Regions from separate parts of the Methylobacterium sp. J-043 genome, predicted to be linked through region 3. Evidence: predicted binding sites of a transcription regulator. Region 3 holds the regulator's gene; each other region holds the start of a gene.
What was found. The regulator LexA, encoded in region 3, represses DNA repair genes until DNA is damaged. The targets are predictions, from matches to a motif close to TGTTCNNNNTGTGTTCNG.
Positions count from the first base shown of each region.

Region 1: the regulator LexA is predicted to act here: its motif matches at 1,663-1,680, upstream of ssb (single-stranded DNA-binding protein).
Region 2: the regulator LexA is predicted to act here: its motif matches at 1,878-1,895, upstream of MKK50_RS19110 (PA0069 family radical SAM protein).
Region 4: the regulator LexA is predicted to act here: its motif matches at 1,957-1,974, upstream of MKK50_RS13635 (nucleoid-associated protein).

Region 1 covers NZ_JAKSYB010000042.1:154,214-157,419, forward strand. The annotation lists gene MKK50_RS09785 (helix-turn-helix domain-containing protein) at 1-476, opposite strand, end outside; gene ssb (single-stranded DNA-binding protein) at 955-1,518, opposite strand; gene curA (NADPH-dependent curcumin/dihydrocurcumin reductase) at 1,725-2,741, opposite strand; gene MKK50_RS09800 (DUF4174 domain-containing protein) at 2,850-3,206, shown strand, end outside.
Region 2 covers NZ_JAKSYB010000063.1:237,880-241,085, reverse strand. The annotation lists gene panB (3-methyl-2-oxobutanoate hydroxymethyltransferase) at 1-381, shown strand, start outside; gene rpmG (50S ribosomal protein L33) at 596-763, shown strand; gene MKK50_RS19120 (hypothetical protein) at 1,020-1,202, shown strand; gene MKK50_RS19115 (hypothetical protein) at 1,234-1,755, opposite strand; gene MKK50_RS19110 (PA0069 family radical SAM protein) at 1,916-3,058, shown strand.
Region 3 covers NZ_JAKSYB010000058.1:409,732-412,937, forward strand. The annotation lists gene MKK50_RS17220 (DUF1236 domain-containing protein) at 193-1,050, shown strand; gene lexA (transcriptional repressor LexA) at 1,216-1,938, shown strand; gene MKK50_RS17230 (ComEC/Rec2 family competence protein) at 1,932-3,206, opposite strand, start outside.
Region 4 covers NZ_JAKSYB010000049.1:96,446-99,651, forward strand. The annotation lists gene MKK50_RS13630 (hypothetical protein) at 1-858, opposite strand, end outside; gene MKK50_RS13635 (nucleoid-associated protein) at 824-1,873, opposite strand; gene MKK50_RS13640 (hypothetical protein) at 2,342-2,704, opposite strand; partial or broken gene MKK50_RS13645 (transposase) at 3,124-3,206, shown strand, end outside.

The DNA.
Region 1 (3,206 bases), on a different contig from region 3:
TGGTGATAGATCACCTCGCCGGTCAGCATGTAGATGAATTCCGTCCCGACATGGCGGAAACTCGTATAGGCCTCGGCCTCGTCCTGCAGGGTGATGAGATAGGGCTCCACCACCACGTCGCCGCGGATGCCGGCGCCGAGGAGCTCGTAAAGATGCCCGACCTTGGTGCCGCGCCGTTCGATCGGCACGCCCTGGCCGCGCTTCACGTAGCTGCAGTCACGGGTCTCCTCGAAGGCGGCGAAGAGGGCGGTGATCGGCACGTTGAGGGCCGAGGCGATCGCGTTGATCGAAGCGAGCGAGGGCGAGATCGCCCCGTTCTCGATCTTGGAGATCATGCCCGGAGAGATGCCGGCCGCGCTGCCGAGGTCGGCCACCGACAGGTCGCGCTCCCGTCGCAGCAGGCGGACTTGGTGGCCGAGCGCCTTTTCCAGGGGACGCTCCTCCGCGACGGGCGCGTTCGACGCAGTGTTCAGCATGGATCCCTGGCTGCTCCTTTCGCCGTTGCGGCGCGAAATGATTATGGCGCAAGATTTCGACACCGCCACCGGGAGCGGCCGCTGCGGGACGTCATGTGGCCCGCTGCAACTGTCATTTCGCCGATGCTGAACATCGGCACGTGGCTGCGATGAAGCCTCTGTTCCGACCCGCGTTCGCCCGTGATGCCGACATTCCGGGCAGGCTCGGTGCGACGTGAACGCGTTTCGCGTTCGTGCAGGCTGTCACGGCGATCCGTGCCCGCATTCACGATTCGTCAAAACATCCTGCCACCGGCAGACACTTCACCATCCGATACGAAAAAAGGGCCGGCGCTGTTCGCGCCGACCCTTCCCAAGGCCGTTTCTCGATTGAAATCCTAGAGCATGGTCCTGGATGTCGGATCCGGGACCATGCTCTAGGCTTTTGTTTTTGCATCGTTTTTTCCGAAAGCCGGCAACCACCGTTCGGGACGATGCTCTAGAACGGAATGTCGTCGTCGAGGTCGTAGTTCGGCTTGCCGCCGCCGCCGCCGCCCGAGGAGGGCCGGCGGTCGCCGCCGCCGGAGCGGCTCGAGCCGTAATCGTCCCGCCCGCCGCGGTCGCCGCCGCGATCACCACCCCGGTCGCCGCCGCGGCTGATCTGGCCGCCGCCCTCGTCCTCGCCCGCGAAGTCGCCGCCGCCGCCACCGCCCCGGCCGTCGAGAATCGTCATCTCGCCGCGGAAGCGCTGCAGCACCACCTCGGTGGTGTACTTCTCCGCGCCCGATTGGTCGGTCCACTTGCGGGTCTGGAGCTGGCCCTCGATGTAGACCTTCGAGCCCTTGCGCAGATACTGCTCCGCGACCTTGGCGAGGTTGTCGTTGTAGATCACGACCGAGTGCCACTCGGTCTTTTCCTTGCGCTCGCCCGACGCCTTGTCCTTCCAGGACTCCGACGTCGCGATGCGCAGGTTCACCACGGGATCGCCCGAGGACAGACGCCGGGTCTCGGGATCGCGCCCGAGATTGCCGACCAGAATCACCTTGTTGACGCTGCCCGCCATCTCATCTCTCCATCCGGTCCGATCTCACAGGGCATTGTACGTCACGCCCGCGATGGCCGCGACTCTTGAGGGTGCCGCCCCGTCCGGGCAAGCCATTCGCGACCGTTGTGCCCGCTAACCACCGCGTGTCGTAGCCGCCGCGAATGTTCTATCTCTGTTCTCGTTGCTCGACAAGCCGCATCACGTTCGTCGATGCGCGGTCCCGATTAGGCGACCTTCACGACGAGCTTGCCGAAATTGGCGCCCCGCAGCATTCCGGAGAAAGCGGCCGGTGCGTTCTCCAGGCCCTCGACCACGTCCTCGCGCGCCTGGACCCGTCCGGCGCGCAGCCAGCCGCCGACGTCGCGCACGAAATCGTCGTGCATCGCGGCAAAATCCCAGACAATGAAGCCGCGCAGCGTCAGCCGCTTGGTGAGGATGGCACGCATCAGCACCGGCGAGCGGTCGGGCCCGGCGGGGAGTTCGCTCAAGTTGTAGCTCGCGACGAGGCCGCAGACCGGCACCCGCGCGAAGTCGTTGAGGAGCGGCAGCACCGCGTCGAACACCGCCCCGCCGACATTCTCGAAATACACGTCGATCCCGTCGGGGCAGGCGCGGGCGAGCGCATCGGGGAAATCGGCGGCGCGGTGGTCGACCGCTGCGTCGAAGCCGAGCGTCTCGGTCAGGTAGGCGCATTTCTCCGCGCCCCCTGCGATGCCGACGGCCCGCGCGCCCTTGATGCGGGCGATCTGGCCGACGAGGGAACCGACCGGCCCCGCGGCGGCGGCCACCACCACGGTTTCCTTCGGCTGTGGCCGGCCGATCTCCAGAAGCCCGGTATACGCGGTCATGCCGGGCATGCCGAGGATGCCGAGGAACTGGCTCGGCGGCCCGTCGGCGGGGTCGATGCGCTGCAGATTCTGGCCGTCCGAGACGGCGAATTCCTGCCAGCCGGCATTGGCCAGTACGAGATCGCCCTCGGCGAAGGCCGGATTCTCCGAGGCGACCACCTCGCTCACCGTCTGACCGACCATGGTCTCGCCGATCTCGACGGGCTTGGCATAGGATTTCGCCGCGCTCATCCGCCCGCGCATGTAGGGGTCGAGGGAGAGCCAGCGGGTCCGCAGCAGCACCTCGCCTGGTTGCGGTGTCGGCGTGCGCCCCTCTTCTAGGCGGAAATGTTCGGGCTTCGGCTCGCCGTGCGGGCGCGCAGCCAGCACGATCCGACGGTTGACGACTGCCATGGAGCCCTCCGGGGTTCGTTCGGGGTGGAACCGGGCAGATGGGTCGCGCGCTGGTTCCGGCAATGCATGGTCTTGCGATGCTTGGCGGCACAACAGCGGAGGTTCGCGATGGCGTGGAAGACGGCAGCCGTGACGGCGGCGATGCTGGCGGTGTGCGGCGCCGCCGGAGCGGCGGGGGCTGATCCGCTGTCGGGCTATCGCGGGACATCGCGGGTGCTGGTGCTGGCCGCGCCGGATGCCGACGACGCGCGGCTGAAGGCGCAGCGGCAGGCGCTGGCATCGGCGCGGACGGGCGCGTCCGAGCGTGATCTCGTCACGATCGAGGCGGTGGGGAAGGGGGCGGAGGCCTCCGCCCTACGTCGGCATCTCGGTCTTTCGGACGATGCTTTCCGGGCGGTGCTCGTCGGCAAGGACGGCGGCGCCAAGCTCACCTCGGCGGAGCCGATTCCGCCGCAGCGCCTGTTT
Region 2 (3,206 bases), on a different contig from region 3:
CAATCGGTGAACACCATGGGCGGCTTCAAGGTGCAGGGGCACGGGGCCGGCGACGAGGACCGCCTGCGGGCCGATGCCCGCGCGATCAGCGATGCGGGCGCCTTCGCCATCGTGTTCGAAGGCATCGTCGAGCCGGTGGCGCGGGCCATCGCCACCGACCCGACGATCCGCGCGGCGACCATCGGCATCGGCGCTACCGCGGCCTGCGACGGGCAGATCCTCGTGCTCGAGGACATGCTCGGCCTGAGCGACCGGGTGCCGCGCTTCGTCAAGAGCTACGGCTCGCTGCGCGCTCATATCGAGGAGGCGGTGCGCGCCTATGCCGACGAGGTGCAGGCGGGCCGCTTCCCGGCCGAGGGGCACACCTACCCGCCGCGGTGACAAGGCCATCGCTTCAGAGCGATCACCCTGGGTTTCGGCCGGCCCCAATCGCTGGCGCCCGCCTGCGCGGGCACAGTCCGGCTTGACGAAACGCCCCCCATCGGGCATTGACCGCGCCGGAATTCGGCCGGGGCTTCCCGGCCTTTTGCGTTTCGCCCGCGCTGGCGCCGCCACCAGCGAATCGCCCCTCGACCCGCTTTAGGAGCGCCACGCCATGGCCAAGGCCGTTACCGTCAAGATCCGCCTCGTCTCGACCGCCGACACGGGCTACTTCTACGTCACGAAGAAGAACTCCCGCACGCAGACCGAGAAGATGGTCATGAAGAAGTATGACCCGGTCGCGCGCAAGCACGTCGAGTTCAAGGAAGCCAAGATCAAGTAAGAGAGATCAAGTAAGCCGGTCTCGCCCAAATCCCGGACCCTGACCGCCTTCGGGGCGTGTCGGTGCAGCCGGGGGCGAGACACCAAGCGTCCGCTTCCCTGGGAAGCGATGCGGCAAGGCCGTTCCGGCATCGGAGCGGCTTTTTCGCGTTCCGGCACCCGCTTCCTTGTAGCATCGACCCATCCTCACGGAGTGCTGAAGAATCAGGGCGGCCCGGCGTAACGCTCGCGCAAGCGATCGCGTCTAGGGTCGGCGCATGAACGCCTTGCCCAGCTGCCTCGCTCCGGCCGGTATCGGCCTCACCATCGCCTCGGCCGCCACCGTCCTGGAACGGTCCGGCTACGCGCATTCGGCCGAGATCACCCTGGGGGCCGCCCTGGTGGCGACCGCGCTGGTGGTATTGCTGCGCTCGGCCCCGACCTGGTTCCGGGTGAGCTGACGTGCTCGCCGAGGCGTGGCCGGTCGCGGGCTCAGGCGCGGTCGAGCCGGGCGGTCAGCATCCGCACCTTGAGGCGGGGCGAGAACGGCAGGCCCGCCAGCACCCGCTCCCGCCGCACCACATCGCCCGCCCGCGGTCCGCGCGCGCCGACCACGCTCTCTCCTCGTGCGGCGATCCGAGCCGGTAGAGCACCGTATGCCCGTCGCATCCGGCCGAGCGCCATGTCCGGCCGCGCCGTGCCGACGAAGCGGTCGAGGCTGCGGATCCAGCCCTCCGCCGGGATGTCGCCCGGCTCCAGGCACAGCAGCCACTCGCGCCGCGCCGCCCGCGCGCCCGCGCTCCACGGGTTGGCGCCGGGCGGGCGCACAACCAAGGTCGCGCCGCTGCCTTCGGCCACCGTCTCAAGCGCGGGGCAGGCCTCCGCCGTCACGATCACCGCGTCGCCCACGAGCCCGGCCGCCACGCCCGCGACGAGTGCGCTCAGCGTGTCGGCGAGGCACTCGATCGCGGCAGGGTCGGCGGATCGCGCCACGTGGATGAGGCCGGAGATCATGGGGGGCGAATACCCGATTTTCCGCCTTCGCAAAGCACTCGTTGCGCTGCCCTCGCCTTCGACGGCCCCGGAGGACGGACAAAGCCCTCACCTGCATGAAACTTGTGCATCCCCGCTTTTCATGTTCGCGCTATGTTCTTATGAAGAACGCGAGCATGGCATGACGGTGGGGTTCGGGGTGGGTGACGGACAGACGCCGCTTCGGGGAAAGCCGACCGGCTTCTCACACGGCGGTTCCCCGGTCGCGCCGGAGGCACGGCGCGGTCGCGGGGCGACCGCCAACCCGGAGGGGCGCTTCGAGGCGACCCGGCACGAGACCTTCGACGATGGCTGGCCGGGGGAGGCGGAACGTGTCCGGCGTACGGAGGTGACGCCGGAACGCGCCCGCCACATCATCACCCGCAACGCCTCGCCGGACATCTCGTTCGACCGGTCGATCAATCCGTATCGCGGCTGCGAGCACGGCTGCGTCTACTGCTTCGCCCGGCCGAACCACGGCTATGTCGGGCTCTCGCCGGGTCTCGATTTCGAGACGCGGCTGTTTTCGAAACCCGATGCGGCCGCCCTGCTGGAGCGCGAGCTGTCGGCGCCGGGCTACCGGCCGCGGACCATCGCGCTCGGCACCGCGACCGACCCCTACCAGCCGATCGAGCGCACGCACGGCATCACCCGCGCCGTGCTGGAGGTGCTGGCCCGGTTCCGCCATCCCGTCGGCATCGTCACGAAGTCGAACCTGATCCTGCGCGACCGCGATCTCCTCGCCGAGATGGCGGCGCAGGATCTCGTGAAGGTGGCGATCTCCGTGACCACCCTCGATCCGGATCTCGCCCGCCGCATGGAGCCGCGCGCGCCGCATCCGCGCAAGCGCCTGGAGGCGATCCGGAGCCTGAGTGAGGCGGGTGTGCCGGTGATGGCGATCGCCGCACCCGTCATCCCCTCGCTCAACGATCACGAGATCGAGGCGATCCTCGAAGCGGCCCGGACGGCGGGCGCGCGGGAGGCCAACTACGTGCTGCTGCGCCTGCCGCACGAACTCGACGAACTGGTCGGCGATTGGTTCTCGGAGCATTATCCGGGGCGCAAGGCGCACGTCTTCTCCCTGCTGAGCGGGGCCCGCGGCGGCAAGGCCTACGACGCCGCCTTCGGCACCCGCATGATCGGGCAGGGCCCCTATGCCGACCTGATCCGCCGCCGCTTCGCCCTGGCCAAGCGCCGCCTCGGCTATGCGGAAGAACCGGTGCGCCAAACGACGGAGCTGTTTCGCCGGCCGGAGAGGGCAGGGGATCAGCTCGCTTTGTTTTGAGGAGGCTCGGGGGAGGGAGAGCGCATCCCCTCGCTCCGCCTGCGGGGAGAGGGCTTTGCCGACCTCGTCGTCGGCAAAGCGAGGCGGCAGCCGAGGGTGAGGGGGCTTGGCCGGAACAGGCTGATCCTGAGCCACCCCCTCACCGCCG
Region 3 (3,206 bases):
CTCAGTCTTCCCAAGCACATGACAGCCTGACTTTCGGACGCCGAAAGACTCAAGCGTATCCATTCGTGCAACCCCACGGTTTTCCCGAAGAACAAGCTGGAGAGCTTATTCCGGGAACGGTTTTGCGAGGGTTGCCGTTGCGTCCCCGGCTTCGGCACCAAGTCGGTCGCTGAGAAGAAACAGGGACGGAACATGACGAAACTCTTTCGCAGCACGGCGACGGCGGCGATCCTGATGTTGGGCGCGGCAACCGCACTCGCTCAAGGCGGCGGCGGCGGCGGTGTTGGGGCCGGGGGGGCCGGGGGCGGTGGTGCTGGCGCAGGAGGTGCCGGGATGGGCGCAGGCGGTGCCGGTGGAGGCGCTGGCGGCGCTGGCGGCGCCGGTGGCGGTGCGGCCGGCGGAGCACGGGGCGGCGCGGGCGAGGCCGGCGGCGCAGGCGGTGCCCGTGGGGCCGCCGATGTCGGTGGGACCCGTGGCGGCGAGAGCGGCGGGGCACCCGGTGGCGCGTCGCGCGCCGGCGAGAGTGGAGAGCCGGGTAGCCGTGGCGGGCGCGAAGGTGGCCCGGCCCGTGCCGAACAGCCGAGCGAGCGCGGCAACCGCGAGTCCGGGCAGACCGACCGCGGCGGCGCAGGCGAGCGCGGCGGACGGGACGGACGAGACGGGCCGGGCGAGCGCGGCGGGCGTGACGGCCGAGATGGGGCCGGCGAGCGCGGCGGGCGGGATGCGGCGGGTGAACGCGGCGGTGCCGGCGAGCGAGGTGGTCGTGGGGCCGCCACCGAGGCGCGGGGCGCTTCGAAGAACCTGAGCTCGACGCAACGCGGCGAGTTCCGCCAGTCGATCACCCGTTCCAGCGTTCGCGCCGTCACGAATGTCAACTTCGCCGTCCGCGTCGGCACGGCAATCCCGCGCTCGGTCTCGCTGCACCCGCTACCCCCGGCGATTCTCTCGGTGGTGCCGGCCTATCGCGGCCTGCAATTCATTCTCGTCGGGGACGACATCGTCATCATCGATCCTGACACCTACGAGATCGTCGACGTGATCCCGGCCTGATCCGGCTGCACGGTACGACAGGAGAGGCGGCGGGGCGACAGCTCCGCCGCCTCTTTCGCTTCCCGAGGTATGCTTGCGGAACAGGAGAGGAACGTCTAGGCTGTTCGTGCTTTGTTTTCAACGATTCTGCGGCGCCCTCGGCCCGCGCTCGACAGCAGGTGCCGCATGCTGACCCGCAAGCAACTCGAACTGCTCCAGTTCATCCAGCAGAGGATGCAGGAGAGCGGTGTTCCGCCGTCATTCGACGAAATGAAGGACGCGCTCGACCTGAAATCCAAGTCCGGCATCCACCGCCTGATCATGGCGCTGGAAGAGCGCGGCTTCCTCCGCCGTCTGCCGAACCGGGCTCGGGCGATCGAGATCCTGCGCATGCCCGATATGCCGGCGGCCAAGCCCGCATCGTCCGAGCCGCGACGCTTCACGCCGAGCGTGGTCGAGGGCGGCCTTTCGGCCAAGCCTGCCGCGCCGAAGCCTGCCATGCTTCAGGCCCATGACGGCAAGGGCCAGTCGGTGATGGTGCCAGTGATGGGCCGGATCGCTGCCGGTGTGCCGATCTCGGCGATCGAGAGCCAGAGCCATTCGATTTCGATGTCCCCCGACTTCCTGGCGGGCGGCGAACACTACGCGTTGGAAGTGCGCGGCGATTCGATGATCGAGGCCGGCATCCTCGATGGCGATCTCGTGGTGATCCACAAGCAGGAGACCGCCAACAACGGCGAAATCATCGTCGCGCTGATCGACGACGAGGAGGCGACGCTCAAGCGCTTGCGCCGCCGCGGTTCGTCGATCGCGCTGGAAGCCGCCAACCCGGCCTACGAGACCCGCGTGCTCGGTCCCGACCGAGTGCGCATCCAGGGCAAGCTCGTGAGCCTCGTGCGCCGTTACTGAGGGTTCTCGGCGTGCGGCGGGTCTGACGGATCCGCCGCACTCGGATCGTTGAAAGGTTGGGAGTCCGACAGGGCTGCCGGCGTTGTCGTGCCGGAAGGACGGGGCTGCCAGGGCTGCAGCCGATCGGCCCCTCGCGCGGTGACGATGTCAGGCCCTGCTGTTCCAAGGCGGATCGCTGTGGCCCCCCGCGCCGCCAGAAATGCCCGGTCGGCGATCAGCGGCGCGGCACAGCCAGGCGGGGCACGCAAGCGGCTGATGAGGATGTCGGCCCGGGCGCAATCCTCGGCGAAGGCGCGCTTGTCGGTGACGAGGGCGACGGCACGGCCGTCCACCGCCGTGAGGGTGCAGCCGATCCGGTCGCAGCGCGGACCGGCGGCGCCGGTTGCGGCCTCCGGACGGCGCCCGTCACCGTCGGCCTTCAACCATTGTTCGAGTACGAAGCCGGGCGGGCGTCCGAGGACTACGAGGCGGCCGTCCTTGCCGCGGACCGCAGCGCCCGCCCCATCCCGATCGATATAGATGTCGTACCGGATCGGGCTCGCGGCGAGGGCGATTCCAAGCCCGGCCGGTATGAGGGCGAGGAGACGCAGCCGCGATACGGGGAGTGTTGCCAGCAGCAGGGCGACGGCGAGCAGCATCAGCGCACCCGTCCCGAAGGCCGGCAGCACGACGGTGGCCTGCCCAAACCCCGCGATCCAGGCGGAGATCTCGAGCATGCCGCGCACCGCAAGCCCCATCAGCCACCAGACCGGACGGTCGAGGGCGAAGGGATAGGCCAGCATGCCGAGTACCGCCGCGGGCATCACCGCGAGCGAGACGAGCGGCAGGGTCAGCGCGTTGCCGACGAGGCCGAAGGGCTGCACGGTCTGGAAGTGGTAGGTCGCGAACGGCGCGGTGGCGAGCTGCGCCACCAGCGTCGTGGCAAACGTTCCGACCACCGCCTTCGCCACCCATGAGGCGGCCCGCGCGATCCGGGACGAGCTGTCGGTTCGTAAGACCCGCCCGTCGATGAGCGGCGCGCAGGCGATGAGGCCGGCCACCGCGCCGAACGACATCTGAAAACTCGGGCCCAGCAGCGCCTCCGGTTCGCGGGCGAGCGCCAGGATCGCCGCGAGGGCGAGGTTGCGCAGGCTGAGCGCCGGGCGGTCGACGAGGATCGCGCCGAGCATCACCAGCGTCATGATCAGTGCCCGCTCGGCGGCGACATCCCAACCCGAGAAGGCGCAGTAGGCGGTCACGCCCAGCATCGCCGTACCCGCCGCGATCTT
Region 4 (3,206 bases), on a different contig from region 3:
TGCGCCTTCCAGGAGATGAACTGTGTTCTCCGTGAAGATCACGGGGATCTGAGCGCTGCTGGAGGCGGAGCGAGCGACTTCCATTGCCATGAGCCGATGGCGCGTTTCGACTTCTCGGTCATTTTCAAAAACCCATCGGGCCGCCGCTTGCAGCGCTCCGAATCCATCCCGGTCCGAATCGCGATCCCAATCGAAGACGCCGGGTTTGGTCTGGAGCTTCGGTGGTCCCGAAAAGACCAGCGTCTCGCCTTCGTCCATGATCTCGCTGGATAAGGCACGCGAAAGCGCAACGCTCGCCTGAATCGCCCAAGTTTGAAACACGCGATCACGCCAGAGCGGCTCAGATTTCTCATCCAGTAACCAGGGACGAATGTCATCCGGCACGATGCGGGCTGATCCAGCTTCGCGCACGAGCTTGCGTGGGGATTTGATCTCGGGCCTGTCGGGCGGCAAGGCCTGAGCGCCCCAGGCCGACACGGTAAATCCGTACGTGGTGAAGTTCGCTGATGCCGGACAAACCTCGATCCGTCCTGCGACGTTAGATAACCCAAGCCATTGCGCAAATCCCGCGCACGTCAGCAAACGCACGGTTTCCGATGGCGCAGGCGGCTTGTCGATCCGAACTCGGTATGGCGCGAGATCCTCCCCGAGATCCGCTATCTCACACTCAGCCTCCGCTCCATCCTCAAACATCGCCGCCCATACGAGATCGCGGGTCAGTTGACCCACATGCCGCGCGTTCTCAGCGGATAACCCTGAAAGGATGACATGCTCTGGTGTCTCGACCAAGACGGCGAGGTTCTGCGCGACCAGAGCATCCACCTCATGGGACAGTTTTGTCGGGGACAAGGACGTCATGCTCAATGTGCTTCGTATCGATCGTCAGTGTTGCCCGTCCGTCCTTGTGGGTGACGCGACGGACAGAGACTTCTTCAAGTTCGGCAGGGTACTCGATGACAACGCCCTCCACCGTCTTCACGCGACGCCGCGGCGATCGACGTAGCGCTTGGGCGTTGGGCTTGAAAGCCAACCCCGTCAGGCGCTGTTTCCGGATCTGCTTTTCGACCGCGGCATCAATCGCCGCCTTCGCCTCGTCGGCAGGATCCGGCCCAGCAGCTGCAAGCACAGCTTCGTGAATTGCGTTCGTGTCGATCCTTTGCCGATGCCGCAGGGCATCCTTGGCGAGCGCGAAAGCCTTGCCGACATCCTTCTGCGGCAGATGCAACTGAACGTCGTTCAGCGCATTGCGCACGCTGTTCAAGGCAGACTTATTTAATTCCTCGTCCGACCGTTCTCGGTGAACGCCCAAGAATTTCTGAAAATAGTCAGTTAGATTAGGGGCTTGTCCGATCCGATCCTTCGCTGAAACATCTGAAAGGGCGACGCCATGCGCTACCTTTATGAGGCAAGATTTTTGAACGACTTTCCGATCTTCAATGAAAGCTTCGACAATTTTCCGAAGCTGGATTGCTCCGTCTTGTCTCGTGCGCTCGATAGCGGATTTGTAGTCGATCTTGAACATCGCGTACAATTTCACCCCCGCGTTGAGAGGCTTCAACTCGAATACGAAAAAGGCTCCATCTTTGCTGGCTCCCACGTGCGATTCGGAGAAAGCTTTTGCTAAGGCTTGTCCGCCCTTCTCGAACGATTGCTTCCCTGTTGCCATAGCCTCAAGAGTGGTTTTGGTGGCCGAGCCGGCTTCAAATCTAAATAAACCAGATGCATTGATTTCACCGATTCGGGCAAGAAAAAAGTCTCCCTGCTGAACTGCTGGAAGCTCAGGCTGCGCCTCGAAATCTCCATCGCCGACAACATGCAGGATCATCTTCTTGATCTTAAGCTGCAGTAATTCTTCGTCCGTGAAAAAGCCCATCAGCGTCTTCTCCTCGCCGTTAGATTGCATCTTACTGCCAAGGTCGGCAAGCCAGCGAGGTCAGCAACAACTCAGATACTGCTCAGAACATATCGTGAACACGCGTGAATGTGAAGCGCGCGTAGCCGTGGCGGCATCCGGGTCTCGCTGCAGCTTTGCCCAAAAGCGACATTGGGCATTGGGATAGGAGGCGCTTCGCAATGCCCGATACAGGATGTTGATGGCTCATCGTGGAAGAAACCGCTTAAGCTGGATCGCGACAACCCAAGATTAACAGCCACCGCCACTGTTGGAGACGAGCGCCAGTAGGGTTTTGGGCATGCCCGTGAAATCGTCTACGCAGCTATCCGGACCCACGGTCGCGGACTTGCAAAGAATGGTGCCGACCGGCTTGAAGTCGGACGGGACCGGATTGTCAGCGATTGAAGCATCCTTGTCGAACCGTACTCTCAGCTCGACTTTGGCCAATCATGCGGCGTGGCAGGGGGCATAGACCCAGGGCGCGGGCACGCGGAAACGCGGTTTTGTTCGAACGTATTGGCGCGGTGATGTCGCCAAACCCCGCACGCGCCAGATCGCGTAACGCACCGCGGCCAGGGCATCGGCGAAAGTCGGACGCGGCTTGCGGTACCATGCTGCGGCGGCAATGCATTGCCGTTGGCGGGTTGGGAGCCGTGCGGCCAGCAGCATCACGGAGAACAGGCCGAGCAGGCAGGGTGCGGTGCGGGCAATTGCCGTGTCGGACCACTGTCGTTGCGTCTCGACGCCGAGATGGCGGCGAGCTTCTTGGAAGGTGACCTCGACGCTCCAGCGGCGCACGAACCACGACACGATCTGTATCGGCCCGCGCGTCGGGTCGGTGCACAAAGCGCGTGCGGTAAGAAGCGCGCTTCGGGATCACGGATGAGCACCCGGCGGATTGGCACGACGGGCATCACCGCGAACTGCGCGCGGGGCTTTACCGGCAGCTACGACATCGTCTGGCGCTGGGTCGCGCGACGGAGGCAGAGGGCAATGGCGCGACTATCGTCCGCCCGCCCCCCTCCAAGCGCCGCATCACTCGGTGGCTCACCAGTGATCCAGCCGCATTATCGAGGAAGGATGGCGAATTCACTGAAGCGCTCTGCATTGCCCCGGCGAAACTGAGGCAGGCCGCCGAGGATGTACGTGCCTTCGCCGACCTGCTGCGCTAAGGCGATCCATCAGAACTGGCACTGTGGCTGTAGACCTTGATCGCAACCGATCTCGGCAGCTTCGTCACCGGGCTCCGCCAGGAAGAGGCAGATGTACGCGCGGCCATCGTCGAACCCTGGAGCAACGGTCCTGTCGAAGG